Regions from separate parts of the Streptomyces sp. R41 genome, predicted to be linked through region 3. Evidence: riboswitches for the same ligand, from Rfam matches in the RefSeq annotation. Region 3 holds a riboswitch; each other region holds the start of a gene.
What was found. A riboswitch is a leader RNA that binds a small molecule or an ion and turns the genes downstream of it on or off. The one in region 3 is predicted to bind cyclic di-AMP.
Positions count from the first base shown of each region.

Region 1: another riboswitch for cyclic di-AMP. It lies ahead of AB5J53_RS20605 (transglycosylase family protein); the one in region 3 lies ahead of AB5J53_RS07005 (C40 family peptidase).
Region 2: another riboswitch for cyclic di-AMP. It lies ahead of AB5J53_RS23325 (M23 family metallopeptidase); the one in region 3 lies ahead of AB5J53_RS07005 (C40 family peptidase).

Region 1 covers NZ_CP163443.1:4,495,949-4,503,783, forward strand. The annotation lists gene AB5J53_RS20585 (exopolyphosphatase) at 1-671, opposite strand, end outside; gene AB5J53_RS20590 (DUF501 domain-containing protein) at 909-1,433, opposite strand; gene AB5J53_RS20595 (septum formation initiator family protein) at 1,463-1,939, opposite strand; gene eno (phosphopyruvate hydratase) at 2,141-3,427, opposite strand; gene AB5J53_RS20605 (transglycosylase family protein) at 3,876-4,550, opposite strand; cyclic di-AMP (ydaO/yuaA leader) riboswitch at 4,555-4,763, opposite strand; gene AB5J53_RS20610 (transglycosylase family protein) at 4,901-5,869, opposite strand; gene AB5J53_RS20615 (cytochrome P450) at 6,069-7,355, opposite strand; gene AB5J53_RS20620 (globin domain-containing protein) at 7,790-7,835, shown strand, end outside.
Region 2 covers NZ_CP163443.1:5,096,071-5,103,905, reverse strand. The annotation lists gene AB5J53_RS23365 (amino acid permease) at 1-244, shown strand, start outside; tRNA gene AB5J53_RS23360 (tRNA-Lys) at 354-426, shown strand; gene AB5J53_RS23355 (DUF6817 domain-containing protein) at 480-1,034, opposite strand; gene ribA (GTP cyclohydrolase II) at 1,121-1,747, opposite strand; gene AB5J53_RS23345 (MarR family winged helix-turn-helix transcriptional regulator) at 1,874-2,383, opposite strand; gene AB5J53_RS23340 (dihydrofolate reductase family protein) at 2,522-3,667, shown strand; tRNA gene AB5J53_RS23335 (tRNA-Met) at 3,761-3,834, shown strand; gene AB5J53_RS23330 (PP2C family protein-serine/threonine phosphatase) at 3,972-5,174, shown strand; cyclic di-AMP (ydaO/yuaA leader) riboswitch at 5,408-5,564, shown strand; gene AB5J53_RS23325 (M23 family metallopeptidase) at 5,576-6,613, shown strand; gene AB5J53_RS23320 (aldo/keto reductase) at 6,783-7,727, shown strand.
Region 3 covers NZ_CP163443.1:1,471,894-1,479,728, reverse strand. The annotation lists gene AB5J53_RS07015 (alpha-amylase family glycosyl hydrolase) at 1-1,325, shown strand, start outside; gene AB5J53_RS07010 (luciferase family protein) at 1,398-1,844, opposite strand; gene AB5J53_RS07005 (C40 family peptidase) at 1,988-3,235, opposite strand; cyclic di-AMP (ydaO/yuaA leader) riboswitch at 3,244-3,417, opposite strand; gene AB5J53_RS07000 (DUF2182 domain-containing protein) at 3,714-4,532, opposite strand; gene AB5J53_RS06995 (FAD-dependent oxidoreductase) at 4,814-6,178, shown strand; gene AB5J53_RS06990 (aldo/keto reductase) at 6,383-7,348, shown strand; gene AB5J53_RS06985 (dihydrofolate reductase family protein) at 7,494-7,835, shown strand, end outside.

The DNA.
Region 1 (7,835 bases), 3.0 Mb from region 3:
ACGGTGGTGACGGAGCCGGCGAGGCCCACCAGCGTGTGCGCCTCGCGCAGCGGAACCGTCTTCTCGGCCAGGTCGAGGGCCGCCTCGATGTCGGCCCGCATCGCCGCGATCTGCTCCGCGGTGGGCGGGTCGGTCACGACGCCGTCGTGCACGAGGTGCCGCTCGGTCATTCGCACGCAGCCGACGTCCACGGAGCGCGCCGCGCGCACGTGGTCGTCGCCGACGACGAACTCGGTCGACCCGCCGCCGATGTCCACGACCAGGTACGGCTTGGCGAGGTCGTCGCGACCCGTCAATTCCTTGGTCGCGCCGGTGAAGGAGAACTCGGCCTCCTGGTCGCCGGAGATGACCTCCGGTTCGACCCCGAGGATGTCGAGCACCCCGCGTACGAACTCGTCCCGGTTCTCGGCGTCGCGGGATGCCGAGGTGGCCACGAAGCGCAGGCGCTCCGCGCCGTGTTCCTTGATGATCGCCGCGTACTCGTGGCATGCCGCGAACGTCCGCTCCAGCGCCTCCGGCGCGAGCCGCCCCGTGCGGTCGACGCCTTGCCCGAGCCGCACGATCGTCATCCTGCGGTCCAGCTCGACGAGTTCACCCGTCCGCGGGTTCACGTCGGCGACGAGCAGCCTGATGGAGTTGGTGCCGCAGTCGATGGCAGCGACCCTGGTCATGGTGTCCGGTCTCCTGTCGTGATGGTTCTCGCCCCCTCCGCCCCTACCCTCCCCCACTCTCGGCTTCGCTCGAGCGGGGGGACCCCCATCGTCCCTGGGGGCTGCGCCCCCAGACTCCGCTGGGTTGTGTTTTTGCTGCGGGCCGGTGGGGGTTGTTCGCGCAGTTCCCCGCGCCCCTTTCAGGGGTGCGGGGAACTGCGCGATCTTTTGAGCGGAGGCCTCGAGTGAGGCAGGGGGTCAGGCCCCGTCCACGGGGACTACGCACGCGCCCTTGCGCCACCACTCCGGCAGCATCGCGATGGCCTCGTCCCCGAGGGGGTTCACCCCGGGTCCCGCGGCCAGGGAGTGGGCCACCAGGACATGGAGGCACTTCACCCGGTCCGGCATGCCGCCCGCGCTCGGGAAGCCCTCCAGGACCTCGATGGAGTCGCGGCGCGCGATGTAGTCCTCGTGGGCGGCGCGATACGCGGCGGCCAGCTCGGGATCGGTCGCCAGCCGGTCCGTCATCTCCTTCATGACACCGTTGGCCTCGAGCGTGCCGATCGCGGACGCGGCCCGCGGACACGTCAGGTAGTACGTCGTCGGGAACGGCGTCCCGTCGGGAAGACGCGGCGCCGTCTCGACGACGTCCGGCTGCCCGCAGGGGCACCGGTGCGCGATCGCGCGCAACCCGCGCGGCGGCCGGCCCAGCTGCTGCTTGAAGGCCTCGACGTCCGCGTCGGTCGGCTCGGTGCGCGGGGTGGGCGGCGGTGGCGTTTCCATGCCGTGAGTCACTTGTCTTTCTGGTCAGTTCACTGGTCGGCGGCGTCGGACTTGTCCACGCCGTCCCAGACATTGGCGTACCAGGGACGGGCAGCCGCCCCCTTGTCGGCGCGGGCCTGCTTCGACGCGTCCGGGTCGATCACGATGTAGCCGGTCTCGCCCGGCATCACATAGTGCAGCCGCTGCCGGATCTGCTGCTCGGCGTACGCGTCGTCCTTCCAGCGTGCCTTGAGGTCGCGCAGCTGCTCGACCCGCTGGCGGGCCTGCTCCCGCTGCCGCTGCACATCGGCGATCTCGGCGCGCTGGGAGACGTACTGCCTTATCGGGTACGCGAGGGCCACGATCAGGGAGCACAGGACGAGGGCCAGGAGCGCCGCCCGGCCGGTCAGCCGCGAGCGGCGGGCCTGCCGCTTGGTCTGGGAGCGGTAGACACGGGCCGCCGTCTGCTCGCCGAGCAGCCGCAGCCTGGTCGCGGTGGAGAACCGGTCCCGGTCCTTCACGGCCATGAGTCCCGCCTCCCCGGTGCAAGCCCGTCACGTGCGTACGTCCCCGCACACGGTACGGGACCGAGTACGGGGACGTACGTACGACGCTTCCTACGACGCTACGGCTCAGGCCTTGCTGTGCCCGTGGTCCGCGGAGCGGACGTGCGGGAAGACTCAGCCCTTGCCGTGCCCACGGTCCGCGGAGCGGACGAGCGGGAAGGCTCAGCCCTTGAAGCGCGGGAAGGCGCTGCGGCCGGCGTACACCGCGGCGTCGTCGAGGATCTCCTCGATGCGCAGCAGCTGGTTGTACTTGGCGACGCGGTCCGAGCGGGCCGGGGCACCGGTCTTGATCTGACCGCAGTTCACCGCGACGGCGAGGTCGGCGATGGTGACGTCCTCGGTCTCGCCGGAGCGGTGCGACATCATGCACTTGAAGCCGTTGCGCTGGGCCATCTCGACGGCGTCCAGGGTCTCGGTCAGCGAACCGATCTGGTTGACCTTGACGAGCAGGGCGTTGGCGGAGCCCTCCTCGATGCCGCGGGCCAGGCGCTCCGGGTTGGTGACGAAGAGGTCGTCGCCGACGATCTGGACCTTGTCGCCCAGCTTGTCGGTGATGACCTTCCAGCCGGCCCAGTCGTCCTCGTACAGCGGGTCCTCGATGGAGACCAGCGGGTACGCGGAGACGAGCTCCTCGTAGTACTCCGTCATCTCGGCGGCCGAGCGGGACTTGCCCTCGAACTCGTACTTGCCGTCCTTGTAGAACTCGGACGCGGCGACGTCGAGCGCGAGCGCGATCTGCTCGCCGGGGACGTAACCGGCCTGCTTGATGGCCTCGACGATGAGGTCGAGCGCGGCGCGGTTGGACTCCAGGTTCGGGGCGAAGCCGCCCTCGTCGCCGAGGCCGGTGGACAGGCCCTTGGTCTTCAGCACCTTCTTGAGGGTGTGGTAGACCTCGGCGCCCCAGCGCAGGGCCTCGGAGAAGGACTCCGCGCCGATCGGCGCGATCATGAACTCCTGGATGTCCACGTTCGAGTCGGCGTGCGAGCCGCCGTTCAGGATGTTCATCATCGGAACGGGCAGCAGGTGCGCGTTCGGGCCGCCCAGGTAGCGGAAGAGCGGGAGGTCGCTGGCCTCGGAGGCGGCGTGCGCGACGGCGAGCGAGACGCCGAGAATGGCGTTGGCGCCGAGGGAGCCCTTGTTGTCGGTGGCGTCCAGGTCGAACATCGCCTGGTCGATCAGGCGCTGCTCGGTGGCGTCGTAACCGACGAGCTCCGGGCCGATCTGCTCGATGACGGCGAGGACGGCCTTCTCGACACCCTTGCCCTGGTAGCGGTTGGGGTCACCGTCGCGGAGCTCGATGGCCTCGAAGGCGCCGGTGGAGGCGCCGGACGGGACGGCGGCACGACCCGTGCTGCCGTCGTCGAGGCCGACCTCGACCTCGACCGTGGGGTTGCCTCGGGAGTCCAGGATTTCCCGGGCTACGACGACGTCGATGGACGGCACGAGCATCTCCTTCTGGGATGTGACGCGGGTACGCGGGGCCGTGGGGCCCGTAGTGCACGGAGCCGCGGTCGGCTCCGCGAGATGAGCCTAACCGCCTCCGGGGGATCGGCCAGCCGGTCGACCACCCCTTGGGCAGAACCGAGAGTAAATTGTTTCCGAACGGAACAAAAACCTGCCCCGTACACGAAACTCGCCGCGCACGAGAGCCGCGCACAAAAAGCCCCGCCCCGGTGCGTACGGGGGAACACGCACCGGAGCGGGGAGCCCGTGGGGACGGGGGACCCTCACGAGGCCTTCACTATGGAGACCACGTATAGGAGAGGGCTGTGGTTCAGCTGCGAGCCCGTTGTGGACTTCAGCTGCGAGCCTGTTGTGGACTTCAACTCCGAGCTCGTTGTCGACTTCGGCCGCGAGCTCGTTGTCGGCTTCACCCGCGAGCCCGCCGCCGACTCGGTCAGCTCAGGTGCAGCTGCTGACCCGGGTAGATGAAGTCCGCGTCGTCGACGATGTCCTTGTTCAGCTTGAACAGCTGCTGCCAGCCACCCTTGACGTGCTTCTTCTCGGCGATCGAGCTGAGGCTGTCACCCTTGACGACCTTGTACTCGCCGTCACCCTTCTTGACCTTCTTGCCGGTCGGGGTGGTGACGGTCTTCGTGGCGGCCGGGCGCTCGGCCGAACGCGAGGCGGGCTGCTCCGTCGTCCGGGTGGTGGTGCTCGGGGTCGTGCTCTGCGAGCTGCTCGTACCGCCGGTGTACGCGGCGCCGGACAGGCCCGTGCCGCAGGTCGGCCAGGCACCCTTGCCCTGCGCGGCGAGGACCTTCTCGCCGATGGTGATCTGCTCGGACTTGGAGGCCTGGTCGGCGGTGGCGGCGTAGGCGGTACCGCCGTACGCGGCCCAGGTGGAGGGCGAGAACTGCAGGCCGCCGTAGTAGCCGTTGCCGGTATTGATGGACCAGTTACCGCCGGACTCGCACTGGGCGACCGCGTCCCACTCGGAGGCGGTGGCGGCGGAGGCGTTACCGGCCGCCATCAGCGGGGCGGCGATGGCGACACCGGTGACACCGGCGAGCGCGGCTGCACGGGTGGCCTTGGACGGGCGGCGGTGCTTGCCCTTGCTGGAAAACAGCATGGAGAGATCCCCTCACCGACGCCTGCGAGGTGAGCTGTCGGGTTCGGGCGGGTGAGTGCCCGGTCGTACGCCACTGGCGCACGGCTTCACCCCAAGCCACTCCCGGTCAACTACCGGGCGCGGCGCTTACCTTGGGTCCCCCGCTCCTGCCTACGGCGCTGACGCGTCGACTGTTCCCGTACGGCCGTTGGCAGGATTCGGCGTTGCGACCGTCGGGGCCCGCTGTGGCGAGCGGTGATGACCGTAGACATGCGATCGGCGGAATTTCAAAGACGATCAGGGCTTCTGAGACTCATATCTCACTTGCGCCAAACCGGACATTCCACGGCGAACCATGACGCGAACTCCCGCTACTTTTCGCCCGATTCAGCACCAACTGCAAGGCTCTGACCGGGGAGGATGAGGTCGGGATCGGTGCCGACCGCATCCTTGTTCTCGGCATACAGCTCGGTCCATCCGCCCTTGAGGTCAAGGGAGTCGGCGATGGTCCAGAGACTGTCTCCGGCACGCACGACGTAGGAGCCGTCGGCGGCGTCACGGGAGGCGTCGGAGCCGCGCGAGGCGTGCCGCCCGGAGGCGCTGTCCGTACGACCGTCGGTCGCGCCCTCCGTCACGCCCTCGTCGGCGCTGTCGCCGCGGTGGCGCCCGGCGCCGGACGTCGCACTGCCGGACTCGGCCGAAGAGTCGTCGTTCTGGCCGGACTTGTCCGACTCGTCAGCCTTGGGCGTTTCTGTATCCGAGCTGTCGGAACCCTGTGAGGCGTCGGACTTCGTCGAGTTCTCGGTCGCGTCCGAGGGGGCGTCGGACGAGGAGTCGGAGCCCAAGCCGGATGAGTCGGATGAACCGGACTCGGCAGACGAACTGGACGAGCCGGACGAATCAGTGGAACTCGACGAGCTCGATGAGTCGTCCGCCACACCCGTGTCGACCTCGACCGAGCCGGAGTCCTTGCTGAGCCCGGAGAGCGGTCCACAGGTCGGCCAGGCGGCGAAGCCCTGGCCGTCGAGGACCTTCTCGGCGACGGCTATCTGCTGCGAGCGGCTGGCCTGGTCGGCGCTCGGGGCGTATTCGAGGCCGCCGTACGACTCCCAGTTCTCCTGGGTCAACTGCAGCCCGCCGTAGTACCCGTTGCCGTCGTTCGCGCTCCAGGCGCCGCCGCTCTCGCACTCCGCGACCCGGTCCCAAGTGGTGCCGTCGGCCGCGCTCGCGCTGGTGGCGCCGAGCAACGGGATCGCGATGGCCGATCCGGTCACTCCTGCGGCGACGATGAGGGCCGGGGCCTGACGGGGGCGACGATGACGGCCGTTCCCGGAGAGCATGCGGAAGCCTTTCGCGTGACAGCAGGTGACGACAGCCGCTACAGCGACTGCAGCGACGGATGGGCCGCGTTGATGGGTGAACGTATCCGCACTCGAACGCTTGTCACAAGTCGATGCAGCGTAGATCACGTGAAGATCACAGAGCTGAGGGAGCGTCACTTTTTCGCTGCCGAGCGGCCGCTCCCTGCACGCCCGCCGACTACGGACGGGACAAGTCAAGCGGAGGCGTGAACTCCACGGGAAGTGTGCGCAATCCACGCATAATGAGCCCACCACGCCAGCGCAAATCGGCCGAATCTCCCGCGAGTTGGAGATCGGGGAGGCGGGTGAGCAGGGTGGCGAGCGCGGTCTGGCCCTCCAGGCGGGCGAGCGGCGCGCCGAGGCAGTAATGGATGCCGTGGCCGTACCCGAGGTGTTGGTTGTCACGTCGCGAGAGGTCGAGCGTGTCCGGCTGCTGGAACCGCTCGGGGTCACGGTCCGCTGCCGCCAGTACGACGAGGACGGGGTCGCCGGACGCGATGTCCTGCCCGCCGATCCGGACGGGCTCGGTCGCGAACCGCCACGTGGCGAGTTCGACGGGGCCGTCGTAGCGCAGGAGTTCCTCGACGCCGGTTTCGAGGAGTCCCGTCTCCTTGGCGGCGAGGGAGGCCTGCAGTCGCTGTCGCTGCTCGGGGTGGGTGAGGAGGGCGTAGGTGCCGTTACCGATGAGATTGACGGTGGTCTCAAACCCTGCGAACAGCAGGATGAACGCCATCGCGGCGGCCTCGTTCTCGGTGAGGTGCTCGCCGTGGTCGGAGGCGCGGATGAGCCCGGAGATGAGGTCCTCGCCCGGGGCGGGCTCGTCCGGGAGCAGTTCGCGCTTGCGATGGATGAGTTCGGCCAAATAGCCGCGCATCTTTTTCACGGACCGCGCGACCCCGCCCCGCGGCCCTCCCCCGTGCCGGATCATCATCCCCGCCCAGTCCCGGAAGTCGTCCTGGTCCTCACGGGGGACGCCGAGCAGGTCGCAGATGGCGTAGATGGGGAGCGGGAAGGCGAACTCGTGGATGAGATCGGCGGAGCCCTTGTCGGCGAACTGGTCGATCAGGTGGTCCGTGAGCTCCTGCACACGCGGCGCGAACTCGGCCACCCGGCGCGGCGTGAACGCCTTGCTGACCAGCCGCCGCAGCCGGGTGTGGTCCGGCGGGTCGATGTTCAGCAGATGCGTCATCAACTCGGCCTTGCGCTCACCGGGGATACCGGTCTTCCCCTTGGCATGCGCGGGCTCGTCGTGATGGGCGGGATTCTTGGACAGCCGCGCGTCGGCGAGCGCCTGCTTGGCGTCGACGTACCGGGTGACCAGCCAGGCCTCCACCCCACTGGGCAGCCGGGTCCTGTGCACGGGGGCGTGCTCCCTGAGCCAGGCGTACGCCGGGTAGGGGTTGGTGGCGAACTCCCACGTGAAGAGTTCGGGGGCGGCGCTGGAGGGCTGGGGCTGGTCGGTCACTCCTTGACGGTATCGGGAGGGGGCCGGGGTGCCTGGGCCGACCAGCGGTCGGCCCAGAACTGGAAGAGATCCGCGAGGGCGCGTGCTGCGCCTCGGTCACCTCGCGCGCGAGTGGTTCCAGGCAGGGCACTGCGGCGAGCCTTCCGTTCTCCGCGAGACGAAACCCACGGTCCGCATCGCCCTGCGGTGCCCGAGGCCCGCTGCGAGGCGAAACCGGTCGAACGACTCCGCTGCCACCCCTCCGGCTTCCGCCGGACGATGACCTGTGCCGGCTCCGCCGCCAACTCCGGTGCCACCACGTCCCCTTGCGCCCGAACGCCCTGGACCAACGGTTCTCAGCCACGTCCTCGCCGGCCCCGTCTGCTTCACCCCGGACTGTCCGTAAATCACCTGCTGTTTGACTTCGCGGCTCGAGAACTCCCTACATTCGCGCCGTGGACCCCGAAATACTCAGATCCAGCTTCGCGGTCGTCGAGAGAC
Region 2 (7,835 bases), 3.6 Mb from region 3:
TGTCGTGGGCGTGATCGCGGTCGCCTGGGTCGTGGTGATCACGATCCTGTTCATGCTGCCCCAGGTCTCGCCGGTCACCTGGGAGACCTTCAACTACGCCCCGGTCGCCGTCCTCGTCGTCCTCGGCTTCGCGGCGGCCTGGTGGCTGGCCTCGGCGCGCCACTGGTTCCTCAACCCCGCCCACGAACGCACCATCGCCCGCGAGCAGGCCCGCAAGGGCGCGCCCGAACCGGTCGATCCCTGACCTTGCACGCTTTTGGCGTGGCCGGGTCCCCGATACCCGATCGGAGTCCCGGCCACGTCCGGCTATGCTCGGGGATGCATCGGCACGGGATCGATACGGGCCGGTGCGTGGACCCTTAGCTCAATTGGCAGAGCAGTGGACTTTTAATCCATTGGTTGTGGGTTCGAGTCCCACAGGGTCTACCGCGCACAGCGCCCCGCACGGCTTCGGCCGGGCGGGGCGCTGTTGTCGTTGGTCAGGCGGTGAGCAGGGTTTTCTCGCAGTCGCGCCAGGCGTGGTCGCTGAGCAGCGGGCGGAAGCGGGTGAAGAGGGCCAGCAGGTCGGGGCCCCACTGGGCTCGCCCGTGCGGGTTCTCGTCCACGAGGTCCAGTTCGTTGGCGGCGGTGAGTTCGGCGAAGTCGCGCAGCCGCGGCAGGGCGGGGGCCCAGGTGTGGCCGGTGAAGCGGTCGCGGAAGGCCGGGGACTCGGACGCGAGGGTCGGATACGAGGCCGTCCGGTCGCAGCTCGCGTAGAAGTGGACCTGGGCTTCGGCCTCGGCGCCGATGACGGCGGCCAGCTCGGCCCGGCGGTCGGTCGGGAGCAGGGCGGTGGCGAAGCCGTCGGTTCCGTAGAACGCGTGACAGAGCCCGGCGAGTTGGAGCGCGGGGCGTGCCTCCCAGCGGGCCAGCCGGTCCCGCACGCGCACCAGGTGCGCCATCAGGGTGCCGCCCGGATGATCGATGCGCTCCGCACCCAGCTCACGCAACAGGTCGATGGCTTCCGAGACGCTCTGCGCCGCCGCGTCGTCCACGGGCCGCTCCTCCTGACGGGGCCTGCCGCCCCTCTTGGGAATCCTCGACCGGGACAGCGGGGCAGTCAATCCGTGGACCGGGGGTGTCAGCCCGCCGTGAGTTCCGGCAGCGGGAGGGTGTGCTGGGTCTGGAGGACCTTTGCGCGGAGGTAGCGGACGTTATGGGCCGTGGTGAAGACGCCGGTCGGGACGCGGTGGGAGACCGTGATGCCGAGATCGCGGAGCTGGTCGGCCTTGTCGGGGTTGTTGGAGAGCAGGTCCAGGGAGTCGATGCCGAGGGCTTGGAGCATCTGGGCGGCGGCCGTGTAGTCGCGGCCGTCCTCGGGCAGGCCGAGGGCGGCGTTGGCGGCGTAGGTGTCGAGGCCCTGGTCCTGGAGGGCGTACGCGTCGAGCTTGTTGTAGAGGCCGATGCCGCGGCCCTCCTGGCGGAGGTAGAGCAGGACGCCTCCGCGGTCGGCGATCTGTTCCACCGCCTCGCGCAGCTGCGGGCCGCAGTCGCAGCGGGCCGAGCCGAAGACGTCGCCGGTCAGGCACTCGGAGTGCAGTCGCACCAGCGGGTCGGCCCCGGGGTTGCCGAGGACGACGGCCAGGTGCTCCTTGTCGTCGGCGAGGCCGTGGAAGGTGACCAGCTCCGCGTCGACCGAGTAGCCGTCGCCGAAGCGCAGGGGGACCGTGACGCGGGTGCGCACGGTGGCGGTGGGGTAGTCGCGCATGTTGTCTCTCCGGTCCGGTCCAGCGGGTTCGCCGACAATGCTTCAGATTTGAAGCATGTCCTTGGAGAGAGACAGTACATGTGCTTTAAAGTTCAAGCAACGGACTTTACCCGCCCCTCGCGACCCTCACGATGTGGAGGAACGCCGCCGCCACGGCAGATCTTCCCCGCAGACACCGGAATTTTCGCCCTGAATCGCCCGCGCGATGCTCCCGCAGATCTCTTCCAGCTGCCCCACCTGCTCGGGCGTCAGATGATCGAAGAGCGCCGACCGCACCGTCTCCACATGCCCCGGCGCCGTCCGCTCCAGGACGGCCATGCCCTCGTCCGTGAGGACGGCGACATGGCCTCGCTTGTCGGTGGGGCAGCCCTCGCGCCGTACCGCGCCGTCGTTCTCCAGCCGCGTCACTGCGTACGTCAGCCGGCTGCGGGTGATCTTCAGTATCTCGGCGAGCTCGGTCATCCGCAGCCGCCGGTCCTTCGCCTCGGACAGCATGGCCAGGATGGAGTAGTAAAGGTGGGGCATGCCCGCCTCGGCCTGGAGCTGGCGGTCGATCGTGTCCTCCAGGAGCGAGGAGGCGGAGACGTACGAGCGCCAGGCGCGCTGTTCGGCGGGGGAGAGCCAGCGGGTCGTCATGCCGCCAGTCTAGGTATTGTTTAAAAGTTGAACCACAGGCCTTGAATCAACCGTACGAGTCACCGCGTGCTCGAACCGTACGAGCCACCGCGAGTCCTTGAACCGTACGAGCCACCGCGAGCTGGAGGGTCCGCCCCCATGCCCCACCCCTACGTCCTGTTGTCCGCCGCCGTCTCCCTCGACGGTTTCCTGGACGACACAGGCCCCGAGCGGCTGCTGCTCTCGGGCCCGGCCGACTTCGACCGGGTCGACGAGGTACGGGCGTCCAGCGACGCGATCCTCGTCGGCGCGGGCACGCTCCGCTCGGACAATCCACGGCTCCTGGTCAACTCCGCCGAGCGGCGCGCGGCGCGGGTCGCCGCCGGCCGCCCCGAGTATCCGCTGAAGGTCACCGTCAGCGGGTCCGGCGACCTCGACCCGGCGGCCCAGTTCTGGCACACGGGCGGCGAGAAGGTCGTCTATACGACGGACAAGGGCGCCGCGAGGGCGACCGAAGCCCTGCGCGGACTCGACGACGGGCTCGGCGTCGACGTCGTGTCGACCGGTCCAGAGCTCGACTGGCGTGTGCTCCTGGAACACCTTCATGACGTACGAGGTGTGCGGCGCCTCATGGTCGAAGGGGGCGGACGGGTGCACACCCAGCTGATGCGGGAGGGGCTCGCGGACGAGCTGCAGCTTGCCGTAGCGCCGCTCTTCGTGGGGGAGCCCGACGCGCCACGGCTGTTCGGACCCGGGGCCTATCCCCCCGGGCGGATGCGGCTGATGGAGACCCGGGCCGTCGGGGACGTCGTCCTCATCCGGTACGTCCCCACCGCGCCCGGAGTCGGGGGGCTCGCCGCCGCCGCGGACCGGCACTGGCTGAGGCTCGCGTGCGAGCTGGCCGCGTTGTGCCCGCCCTCGGAGACCGCGTTCAGCGTGGGCGCGGTGGTGGTGGCCGCCGATGGGACGGAACTGGCGCGGGGGTACTCCCGTGAGGGCGGTGACTCCGTGGTGCACGCCGAGGAGGCGGCGCTCGCCAAGATCGACCCCGCGGATCCGCGTCTCGGCTCGGCCACGGTGTACAGCAGCCTGGAGCCCTGTGCCCGTCGGGCCTCCCGGCCCGCGCCGTGCGCCCGGCTGATTCTCGACGCGGGGGTACGGCGGGTTGTCACCGCCTGGCGGGAGCCCGACACGTTCGTCGCCGGGGCCGACGGGAACGGGCTCCTCGTGGCCGAGGGCGCCGACGTGGTCGTACTCCCGGAGTACGAGGAGCGGGCCATGGCGCCCAACCGGCACCTTTTGTGAATCCCGCCGACACCTGCCGCTGAGGCATGCGCGGGGGCGCGTTTAAACGTGTGTGCTTCGGGTCCCGCGGATGGCGTACACTGGTTTCAACGACGCGGGGTGGAGCAGCTCGGTAGCTCGCTGGGCTCATAACCCAGAGGTCGCAGGTTCAAATCCTGTCCCCGCTACTGAAGGCCAAGGGCCGGAACTCGGATTCACGAGTTCCGGCCCTTGGTGTTTGCCGGCCACGGCCTCATACGTCCCCACATCCCCCGGTCGGTCCACACCGGTCGCCCCCCGCTCCCGCTCCGGGAAGCCTGGACGGGTGGGGCAGCAAACAGGCGAGCAGCGGGCCGAGGGCCCGTACGACCGGTCCGGTGGACGGCTGCCCGGCGATCCCGTGCCCGACCCCGGCCTCGATGACACCCCGCCCCGCGGCCCCGCGGACCCGGGCAGGCGCAGGATCTCGAAGGCGCGGGCCTTCGTCCGGGCGCTCCCCGCGCTGCTCATCGTCGTCGGGGCCTTCTACGACTACTTCACGCCGTCGGACTTCACCGCGTCCCCTCTCTTCACGGCCGCGCCGCTCGTGGCCGCGCCCCTGTACTCGCTGCGCGGCACGGTGCTCACCGGTGTCGCGGCCATCGCCGCGGTGCTCACGATCCACATCAGGCTCAGCATCGTCCTGAACGTCGGCTCGGTCACCGAAGTGGTCACGGTGGCCACGGCCGGCGTCCTGGCCGTCGTGATCAACATCCTCGTCCGCCGCAGCGACGCACGGCTCGCCACGGTCCGGGAGATCGCCGAGTCCGCCCAGCGCGCCGTGCTGCCGGAACCCGACGAGCGGATCGGCGGCCTCGAGGTCGCGGTGCGGTACGAGGCCGCGCAGGCGGACGCGTTCATCGGTGGCGACCTGTACGCGGTGCAGGACTCCCCGCACGGCGTACGGCTGGTCGTGGGCGACGTACGCGGGAAGGGCATGGGCGCGGTGGCCGCCGTCGCCGTCGTCATCGGGGCGTTCCGGGAGGCGGCCGAGCAGGAGGCGACGCTGGAGGCGGTCGCGCAGCGTCTGGAGCGCGCGCTGGCGCGCGAGGGCACCCGGCGCGACGGCCTCGACGCCTTCGAGGGGTTCACCACGGCCGTACTCGCGGAGATCCCGCACGGCGAGGACGTCGTACGGATCGTCAACCGCGGCCATCCGTCGCCGCTGCTCCTGCACGCGGACGGCACGCTCGTCACGCTCGACGCCGAGGATCCCGCACTGCCGCTCGGCATGGGCGAGTTGGGCACCTGGCCCGACCGGGCGGTGCGGGCCAAGTTCCCGCGCGGTGCGACGCTGCTCCTCCACACCGACGGCCTGTCCGAAGCCCGCGACGAGTGCGGGGACTTCTACGATCCCGCCGCGCGCCTCGCCGGACGGGTCTTCCCCGGTCCGGACGCCCTGCTGGCGGCCCTCGCCGAGGAGGTCCGCCGGCACACGGGCGACGGCACGACGGACGACATGGCACTGCTTGCCGTGCGGCGTTCTTGATCGTTGTCACGAGGGGTGATCGGGCGGTGTCCCTCCGCATAACGACTGACACACCGTCAACTGAATCGATGTTTATGCGACGTGGTCAACTCGCCCGATTTAGGCCGGTGGTGACCCCAAAGTCCTGGCCAAAAGCGTTAACGATCAGTCCGAACAGCTTGGAATCCGGTACCCGGGTCTATTAACGTTCGATAACGCAGCGCGGTCGTCCCAGCCGTCACAAGAGGCGGCTCCGTGCGCACGCGCCGAATCCCGCAAGGGAACCGGGGAACCACCAACTTGGGGTGAATCGAGCGTCTTTCACGGTGAACAAACCGTGGTTGACGCGCGTAGGAGACCTTCCTGCTCCGAACCCGTCAGCTAACCCGGTAGGCGAGAAGGAAGGAAAGGAGCACGCCCACGTGGCGTCCAACCGGCCTGCCCAGCAAACCTCGTTCGCGCCCAACGACACACAGCCCTTCGGCTACGCGTACGGCAACGACGAGGGTCCTTGGGAGGAGTGGAACCCCACCGAGGATTCCGTCCGTCCCGTCCGCGGCCGGCACCGCGTCAGCAAGCAGCGCGGCGGAGGACTCGCCCGCAGCTCCACGGTTCTCGGCGTAGGCGTCATCGCGGCCGTCGGCGCGGGCGGCATGGCCACCGCGGCACCCGGCAAGCCGCCGGTGTCGATCTCGCTGCCCGACCTGTCGTCGGTCACCGAATCCGCCAAGGCCCTGATATCCGACGGCGGCACCAGCGCGCCGAAAGGCTCCGCCACTCCGCTCACCAGCGCCGGTCTGACCAGCACCGACGCCGCGCAGGGCACCACCGACGCGGGCGAGGCGCTGCGCGCCCGCATCATGCAGCAGGCCGAGTCGCAGCAGGACCAGGTCGACACCGCGGCCCAGGACGCCGCCGAGGCCGCCGCCGCGAAGCAGGCCGTCGCGCTCGCCGCCAAGCAGCAGGACGACGCCGCGGCCAAGGCCGCCGCCGCGAAGAAGAAGGCGGAGGAGGAGGCCAAGGCGAAGGCCGAGGCGGAGCGTCTCGCCGAGCTCGCCAAGAGCTACTCGCTGCCCACCTCCTCGTACACGCTGACCTCGCGTTTCGGCGAGGCCGGCTCCATGTGGTCCTCCGGCTACCACACCGGCCTCGACTTCGCCGCGCCCACCGGCACGCTGATCAAGGCGATCCACAGCGGCACCGTCACGGAGGCGGGCTGGGCCGGCGCGTACGGCTACCGCACGATCCTCACCCTCGACGACGGTACGGAGCTGTGGTTCTGCCACCAGTCGTCGATCAGCGTCAGCGTGGGCCAGAAGGTCGCCACGGGTGACGTGATCGGGCGCGTGGGCGCGACGGGCAACGTCACCGGGCCGCACCTGCACCTGGAGGTCCACCCCGGCGGCGGCGACGCGATCGATCCGATGGCGTGGCTGCGCAGCAAGGGCCTCAACCCCTGACACGTACGTTCCTGATCCCCGGTGGTCCTGACGGCAACCCCCCCGACGTCAGGGCTGCCGGTCAGGCGTTTGCGGAGCCGGGTGTGCGTCGTGTGCGGAGTCGCGTGCGGGCCCAGGTGCGGAGTCGGGTCCGGAATATAACCATCCGGTACGGATGTTGAAGTTGAACATGACTTCTCTGCGCAAGTTCGGTTCCTCCGACCTCGAGGTCTTCCCGCTGTCCCTCGGTGGCAACGTCTTCGGCTGGACCGCCGACGAGGCCCAGTCCTTCGCCGTGCTCGACGCGTACGCGGCCGCCGGCGGCAACTTCCTCGACACGGCCGATTCCTACTCGGCGTGGATCGAGGGCCACAAGGGCGGCGAGTCCGAGACCATCATCGGCAAGTGGCTCAAGGCGCGCGGCAACCGCTCCGACGTCGTGGTCGCCACCAAGGTCAGCCAGCACCCCGAGTATCCGGGGCTGTCCGGCGCCAACATCAAGGCCGCGGCCGACGCGTCCCTGCGCCGTTTGGGCACCGACTACATCGACCTCTACTACACGCACTTCGACAAGCCCGAGGTGCCGGTCGAGGAGATCATCGGGGCGCTCGATGAGCTGGTGAAGGCCGGCAAGGTGCGCCACATCGCCGCGTCCAACATCTCGGCCGAGCGGCTCCAGGAGTCCCTGGAGTTCTCCGACCGCGAGGGGCTCGCGCGATACGTCGCCCTCCAGCCGCACTACAACCTCGTCTCGCGCGACACGTACGAGGGTGCTCTGCGGGACGTCGCCTCCCGCTCCGGCCTCGCGGCCGTCCCGTACTACGCTCTCGCGTCGGGCTTCCTCACCGGCAAGTACCGGCCCGGGACGACGGTGGACTCGCCTCGGGCTCAGGGGGCGGCCAAGCACCTTGAGACGGAGCGAGGGCTTCGCGTGCTCGCCGCCCTCGACGAGGTCGCCCAGGCGCACGACGCCCCTGTCGCCACGGTCGCCCTCGCCTGGCTGGCAGCCCAGCCCACGGTCGCGGCGCCCATCGCTTCGGCGCGGACGCCCGAGCAGCTTCCGGCGTTGCTGGGGGTGGGGGACCTGGTCCTGACGGACGGGGAGCTGAGCAAGCTGACGGAGGCGTCGGCGTAACCACCGGGTTTCTTCGCCCCCTCCGCCCCTGCCCATTCCCGTCCCTGGGGCTCCGCCCCAGACCCCGTTCGCGCAGTTCCCCGCGCCCCTGAAAAGGGGCGCGGGGAA
Region 3 (7,835 bases):
GGCTGATGGGCGTCTGGGAGCGCAGCCCGGCCGGGCTGGAGATCGCGCTGCGCGACGAGTCGCTCCAAGCCTCGTTCCGCGCGGCACTGACCGACCTCCGCACGGAGGACGTGGCCGGATCGCCGTACTGCGTCCGGAACTACGTCGTCGACGAGGGGCTCGGCGGGCCGGAGGGGCTGGCCGCCGCCCGCGCCGAACTGGCCGCCCGCGGCGTCCGGTTGATCCTCGACTACGTCCCCAACCACGTGGCCCCGGACCACTCATGGCTCACCGAACGCCCGGGCTGCCTCGTCCAAGGAACCCTGGACGACCTGGCCCGGAACCCCGACGCGTTCCTGGAAGCAGGCGGGCAGGTCTTCGCCCGCGGCCGCGACCCCTACTTCCCGCCCTGGCCGGACGTCGTCCAGTTGAACGCCTTCAGCGACGAGCTCCGTACGGCGGCCGTCGACACCCTGGCCGCGATCGGCGGCCAGGCCGACGGCGTCCGCTGCGACATGGCCATGCTGCTCATGACCGACGTGTTCGCGAAGACCTGGGGCGACCGCGCGGGCGCCGCACCGGCCGAGGACTTCTGGCCGTACGTCATCCCCAGGGTCCGCGAGAGCCACCCCGACCTCCTCTTCGTCGCCGAGGCCTACTGGGACCTCGAATGGGCGCTCCAGCAGCAGGGGTTCGACCACTGCTACGACAAGCGGCTCTACGACCGGCTGCTGCACGAGGGCGCCGACTCGGTGCGTCCGCATCTGCTGGCCGACCTCGGCCACCAGCGCGGGCTCGTCCGCTTCCTGGAGAACCACGACGAACCGCGGGCCGCCGCCGCCATGTCGCCCGAGCGGGAGCGGGCGGCGGCCGTCACCGTCGCGACGCTGCCCGGCGCGACGCTGTGGCACGAGGGCCAGTTCGAGGGCCGACGGGTCAGGCCGCCGGTCTTCCTCTCCCGCCGCCCGGAGGAGCCCGTCGACAAGGAACTGCTCGCCTTCCACCACCGGCTGCTGGCCTCGGTCGCCTCGTCCGGCATGCGCAAGGGAGGGGAGTGGCGGCTGCTCGACTGCACGGGCTGGCCGGACAATCCGTCCCACGACAACCTGGTCGCCTGGTGCTGGACCACCGGATCCGCCCGCCACCTCGTGGTCGTCAACCTCTCCGACCAGCCCGCCCAGGGCCGGATCCGCCTGCCGTGGACCGACCTCCGCGGCCGCCCGTGCCACCTCACCGAGCTGCTCACCGAGCAGACGTACGAGCGGGAGGGCGACGAGCTGGTCGACCCCGGCCTGTACGTCGACCTGGAGGGCCGGCACTGGCACGTTGTCGCCGTGCGCGCGTGACCGGCAGGGCTCGGCAGGTCCGTCGGCCGGGGGAGTGGGGGCCGTGGCAGGTCCGTAGGCCCGTGATCGCGTTCAGCGCCCGTGCGGGATGAACCGCCCGACCGCCTTCCACGCGGCCGGAACCCGCCGGTGACGGACGGCCGCGGAGGCCCCCGCGCGCGGCGAGGGGAATGCCTGAGGCTGCCAGTCGCAGAGCGTCGAGGGGCCCTCGGGAGGTTCGTCTCCTCCGGCCCGGTCGTGCTCCTTGAGAGCGACACTGATCAGCGTGAGCAGAAGCGCCACATCGGCGTCGCAGTCCAGCAGCACGGTGATCCACGAGGATCCGGGGTGCACCCGCACAGCGGTGCTGTGCTGCAGGTGGGGGAGAAGCCGATGGACGGCCGCATGCGTGAGATGCAGATCCGCGGCGTCGTCGGAGTGGAAGTGCACGATGTCGTGCCCCATCGTCCCGAAGGCGCGTCCAGCGGCGCATCGGGGTGAGCCACTTATCAGGTTCGGCCATGACTCCAGTTGGGTCATGGCGCGATCGGCCACGGTCATGCGCACCATGGTCGCGCACTATTCACTCTGCCAACTACCCCCCTTCACCGTCCGCTTGGTCAATGGGCCGTTCTGCGCCCCTCATGATCCCGGGGCGGCCCTGTGCACCACGCCGCAGGGCTTCACGCGGGCCGTGCCGCGCTGTGGATCGCCGACGCTCCGGCGTAGAAGATCGACTCCTCGCGCACGTATGCCCCCGGGCTCGGCGCGTGGATCATCATGCCGTCGCCGATGTAGAGGCCGACGTGGCTGACGTCGCCGTAGAAGAAGATCAGGTCGCCCGGTCGGATGTCGGCGAGGGGGATGGCCGTACCGACGCTCGCCTGGTCGCGCGCGGTGCGCGGGAGCGCGACCCCGGCGGTTCTCCAGGCGGCCTGGGTGAGGCCCGAGCAGTCGTACGAGCCCGGTCCGGACGCGCCCCAGACGCACGGCCTGCCGATCTGTCCACGGGCAAAGGCGAGTACGTTCGCGGCCTTGCTGCCGTACCCGGAGTCCGACGCGCTGTCCGCGCCGATGGGCACGTCCGCGGCGATGGACGTGGCTGTGCCGAGAGTGACCGATTGCTGTTGCTGCCACTCCTCTTCGGGCCGGCGAGGAGCCGGTTCCCCGTAGCTATGCCAGGTGTCTTCTGCCGGCCGGGATTCGATCGCCGGGAAGGGCGCGCTCAGCTGCGCGGTGTGCTGGGAGAGCAGCCCTCGGGCCACCGCGAGCTTCTGCTGGATCTGCTCCTTGAAAGTCTTCAAGGAGGCCGAGGGCTGTCGCGGTTGCGCTGCCGGTGCGGGCACGGCCTTGGCGACTTCCCGCCGTGTCCGCGGCGCGGCCGGCAGCGCCGCGACGGCCCTGGAGGTCAACTCCGCCACCGGCCCGGCAGTCACTCCTGCGACAGGCCCGGCGGTCAACTCCGGGACGGGTCGTGCGGCCGACTCCCGCCCACGGTCGGCGAGTTCGTCAGCCGGACGTGTGGGCCGCGCCTGGGCCGGGCGGTTCGGCGTTCTGTCGGCCGGCAGCCTCGCCGGGACGGTCGGACCGAGCCGTGTCCGCGCCACGTCGAACCACTGTCTGGCCACGTCGTCGAGGGCGGTGTCGGTGGGCCTGCTCCCGCTGTCGAGTGCCGGGTTGACGCGCCTGCGCGTCCCCGTGGACATCGCGCGGGTCGCGTTGTAGTTCCCGGTGGCGGTCTCGGCCTGGTCGTAGAGGGAGCTGATCCGCTGCCGGACCTCTTCGCGGCTCGGCCCGTCCGTTGCGGGCGGCGTGGCGTCGGGAGTCCGGGAGAACGCGTCCGCGGAGCTGAGGGCCGCCGTCGTGGGGGCGGAGTCGCGCATGCCGGGGAGGCCGATGCCTCCAGGGCGCGGGGTTCGTTCCGGCGCCATGGGAGACGCACTCCTTCCGTGTTCCGCCTACCGAGTTAGCTGTCGGGTTCGGGCGGACGGTTCCGGAAGGTATGCCCTACGGCCCTTGCCCTGCTGGGCGGTTGGGCCGATTCACCCCAAGTTCGGTTGGGTCCCCGGCTCCGGCTGCCACGGGGGCGCACCGGATTCGGCGGAGGCCGCGCGACCCGGCGAGGTTCGCCGGAGGGAGTCTTGCGGTCTGCCGTCAACCTAGCCAATTTGTGTGCCTCGTGTGAAGGTTGAAGTGCGAAGTGTCCGATATGTATTTGTGACCTTCGTCGTACTGGCCGCCCGGCTCACATCGTTGGCATGGACCGGCGGCGAAAAGCTGGACCGCGACCCCGGCCGTACCCGCTGACCTGGTCCGCCTGCTGCGAGCCCGCCGACTGGCCCAGGAGGTCAACGGCGCATGACAGCTCATCTCGGCTGCGACCGCCGACTCACCGCATGAGGTGAGCAGTCAGGTCATCGGCTGCATCGACGGACCGGGATGTTGCAGTCCTGGCAGTAGCCAGCTCTGGAACGGAGCCAGTGCGGCCAGGACCAGGAACACGACGCCGACCACGGTGCTGAACACCGGTCCGAGCCGCCACAACTTCTCGATGAAGATCACGGTCGCAAGTCCTGCCATCGCCGCGATGTTCATGGTGCCCAGCGGGATGAGGACGATCATGAGCCCCCAGCAGCAGCCCACGCAGTAGAGCCCATGGTGGGCCCCGACGCGCAGGTCGCGTGCCCCAGGCCGGTAGTCGGCATGGCGTACGAGCTGGTCCACGGGGCTTCGGCAGTGGCGCAGACAGATGTTCTTCAGCGGACTGAACTGGTGGAGTCCGGCGAGCAGGAAGGCTCCGGCGCCGATCCAGCGCCCGGCTTCGGGCCGGCCGTCGACGAGGTCGCCGGTCGCGATGAGGCTCCCGTATACGCAGAGACCGAACACCGCCCACGCGATGAGGTATCCGCCCGCGAACTGGGTGATCCGGGCCGCGCGGGCCGTACCGGACGACTGACGGCCGATGGCCCGGGCCCAGGTGATGGCCACCGGTGCCAGGGACGGGAACATCATGGCGATCATCATGATCACCCAGAGGAGCAGGAACAGCGGCAGGTCGAGGCCCATCGTTCCCGGCTCCATCTCCATACCGTCGGCCTGCTCCACCACGACGAGCCACGCGAGGAGGGCCGGCAGCAGCATGAGGGACCAGGCGACGGTCATCGTCCGGGCGGGGAGTAGGTTGCCCGGCCGCATGGGCGCGGAGAGGGATGCCCGGTCACGGAACACGATTCCAGGTCATCACAGAAGGAGGCCGATCGCGCGTCAGCGGCTCTGCCAGGAGGAACCTGGCCCACCTGCGAGAACGGGGGGAATGGAGGCTCGCCCACCGCTGAGGCACGCCGTCCGTCGGCCCGGGCGAGGCGTCTGCGCGGGAACGCCGTGCCGTCGAAGCCGACTCATAAGGTGGCCTTATGAGGTCATAGGTCCAGCCCGACTACTGACTTAGGTTTGCCTTAGCTTAGGCTTCCCGGCGAGTACGCCTGTCACCGCTCGAAGGGAACCAGAACATGCCTCGCCCCCTGCGGGTAGCCATTGTCGGAGCCGGCCCCGCCGGGATCTACGCCGCCGACGCGTTGCTGAAATCCGCGGCGGCTGTCGAGCCAGGCGTGTCGATCGACCTCTTCGAGAGGATGCCGGCTCCGTTCGGCCTGATCCGCTACGGCGTCGCCCCCGACCACCCCCGCATCAAGGGCATCGTCACGGCCCTGCACCAGGTGCTCGACAAGCCCCAGATCCGCCTCTTCGGCAATGTCGACTACCCGGGGGACATCAACCTGGACGATCTGCGCGCCTTCTACGACGCGGTGATCTTCTCCACAGGTGCGACGGCCGACCGGGCACTCGACATACCCGGCATCGACCTCGACGGCTCGTACGGGGCGGCCGACTTCGTCTCCTGGTACGACGGTCACCCGGACGTGCCCCGGACCTGGCCGCTCGAGGCGGAGAAGGTCGCCGTCCTCGGCGTCGGCAATGTCGCGCTCGACGTGGCGCGCATCCTCGCCAAGACCGCGGACGAACTGCTGTCGACCGAGATCCCGCCGAACGTCCACGACGGCCTGAAGGCCAACAAGGCCCTGGAGGTCCATGTCTTCGGCCGCCGAGGCCCGGCGCAGGCGAAGTTCAGCCCGATGGAGCTGCGGGAGCTCGACCACTCCCCGAACATCGAGGTCATCGTCGACCCCGAGGACATCGACTACGACGACGGCTCGATCGCGACCCGGCGGGGCAACAAGCAGGCCGACATGGTCGCCAAGACCCTGGAGAACTGGGCCATCCGCGATGTCGGCGACCGCCCGCACAAGCTGTTCCTGCACTTCTTCGAGTCGCCGTCCGAGATCCTCGGCGAGGACGGCAAGGTCGTCGGCCTGCGCACCGAGCGCACCGCCCTCGACGGCACGGGCAACGTCAAGGGCACCGGTGAGTTCAAGGACTGGGACGTCACCGCGGTCTACCGCGCCGTGGGTTACCTGTCCGACGAACTGCCCAAGCTGCCCTGGGACGTCGAGTCGGGCACCGTCCCCGACCAGGGTGGCCGGGTGATCGAGGAGAACGGCGAGCACCTGCAGTCGACGTACGTCACCGGCTGGATCCGGCGCGGCCCCGTGGGCCTCATCGGCCACACCAAGGGCGATGCCAACGAGACGGTCGCCAGTCTGCTGGACGACCACGCGAACGGCCGTCTGCACACCCCCGCTTCGCCCGCCCCCGAGGCCGTGGACGCGTTCCTCGGCGAGCGCAACGTCCGTTTCACCACGTGGGAGGGCTGGCACCGGCTGGACGCCGCGGAGAAGGCCCTTGGCGAGCCGCAGGGCCGCGAGCGCGTGAAGATCGTCGAGCGCGAGGACATGCTCGACGCCAGCGGCGCGTAGGCCTGACAGTTCCTCCCGAGAGGGAGGGGTGGATCAATGGCTGAGGGGGGCTGTCAGCCATTGATCCACCTGCGGATGAACTCGGCGGGCACTCGAAAACCCACCTGACCCCGACCGCCCAACTCGCCTATGGTCAACATGATTTCCGGCGGACGCCTCGGCTCCAGTGGCCGGGACGCGGGCGTGACGAAGCGGAGGGTGAGGGTGCGCTACCGAGAGCTGGGACGCAGTGGGGTGTCGGTGTCCGAGATCGGTTACGGGGCGTGGGGGATCGGTGAATCCGCCTGGGTCGGCGCCTCGGAGGACGAATCCGTACGTGCCCTGCACCGCGCCATCGATCGTGGCGTGAACTTCATCGACACCGCACGCGGCTACGGCGAAAGTGAGCGGATCGTCGGCCGGGTCGTGCGTGAGAGGGCCGGCAACGAGGTGCTCGTCGCGACCAAAGTGCCGCCGAAGAACCGTAGGTGGCCGGCGCCCGACGGGCTGGACCCGGCCGAGGCGTTTCCCGGCGAGCACATCCGCGACAGCCTGGACACCAGTCTGCGCGCCGGCGGCCTCGACCACTTCGACGTCCTGCAGTTCCACGTCTGGAGCGACGACTGGGTCGGCCGGGGCGACTGGCTGGAGACGATCGCGCAGCTGAAGCAGGAGGGGAAGATCCGGCTCTTCGGTGTGTCCATCAACGATCACCAGCCGGACAACGCCCTCGCACTCGTCCGCAGCGGCGCCGTCGACTGTGTGCAGGTCATCTACAACGTCTTCGACCAGGCCCCGGCGGACGCGCTGCTGCCCGCCTGTGTGGAGAACGGCGTCGGTGTCATCGTGCGGGTGGCGCTGGACGAGGGGGGCCTCACCGGACGGATCACCGCCGGTACGACGTTCCCGGAGGGCGACTTCCGCAACCGTTACTTCCGCGGTGACCGCCCGGCACAGGTCGAGCGGCGGGTGGCCGCTATCGTCGCCGACCTCGGCATCGCCCACGACGAGATCGCCGAGACCGCGCTGCGGTTCGTCCTGAGTTCGCCGGCGGTCTCCACCGTCATCCCCGGCATGCGCACCGTTGGCAACGTGGAGCGCAACACGGCCCTGAGTGACGGACGGCCGCTCACCGCCGACCAGCTCGCCGTGCTGGCCAAGCACCGGTGGCAGCGCAACTTCTACTCCTGATCCCAAGGAGCCGCCGATCCGTGGGAGCCGCGGCCTGGCCCGGTCAGGTGGGATCTCGAGATTTCCGGGAGAAGCTGTCGATCCAGGTGCGTCCTGTTCGACGCATGGGTGAGAGCGGGAAACGACGAACCCCAGGAGCCCGGCCATGCCCAAGCTGCGCGTACACAACCTCACGATCTCGCTGGACGGCTTCGCCGCCGGCCCCCATCAGCGTCTGGAGCACCCCCTCGGCGAGGGCTTCGAGGGCATGCACGAGTGGATGTTCGCCGCGATGCGGGACCGCGCCGACGGCAAGAGCGGGATCGACGTCGAATTCGTCGAGCGGAGCGAGGAGAACATCGGCGCCACGATCATGGGCCGCAATATGTTCGGGCCGCAGCGCGGGCCGTGGCAGGACGAGTCGTGGAAGGGCTGGTGGGGCGACAACCCGCCGTACCACAACGACGTGTTCGTGCACACGCACCACCCGCGGCCGTCGCTGCCGATG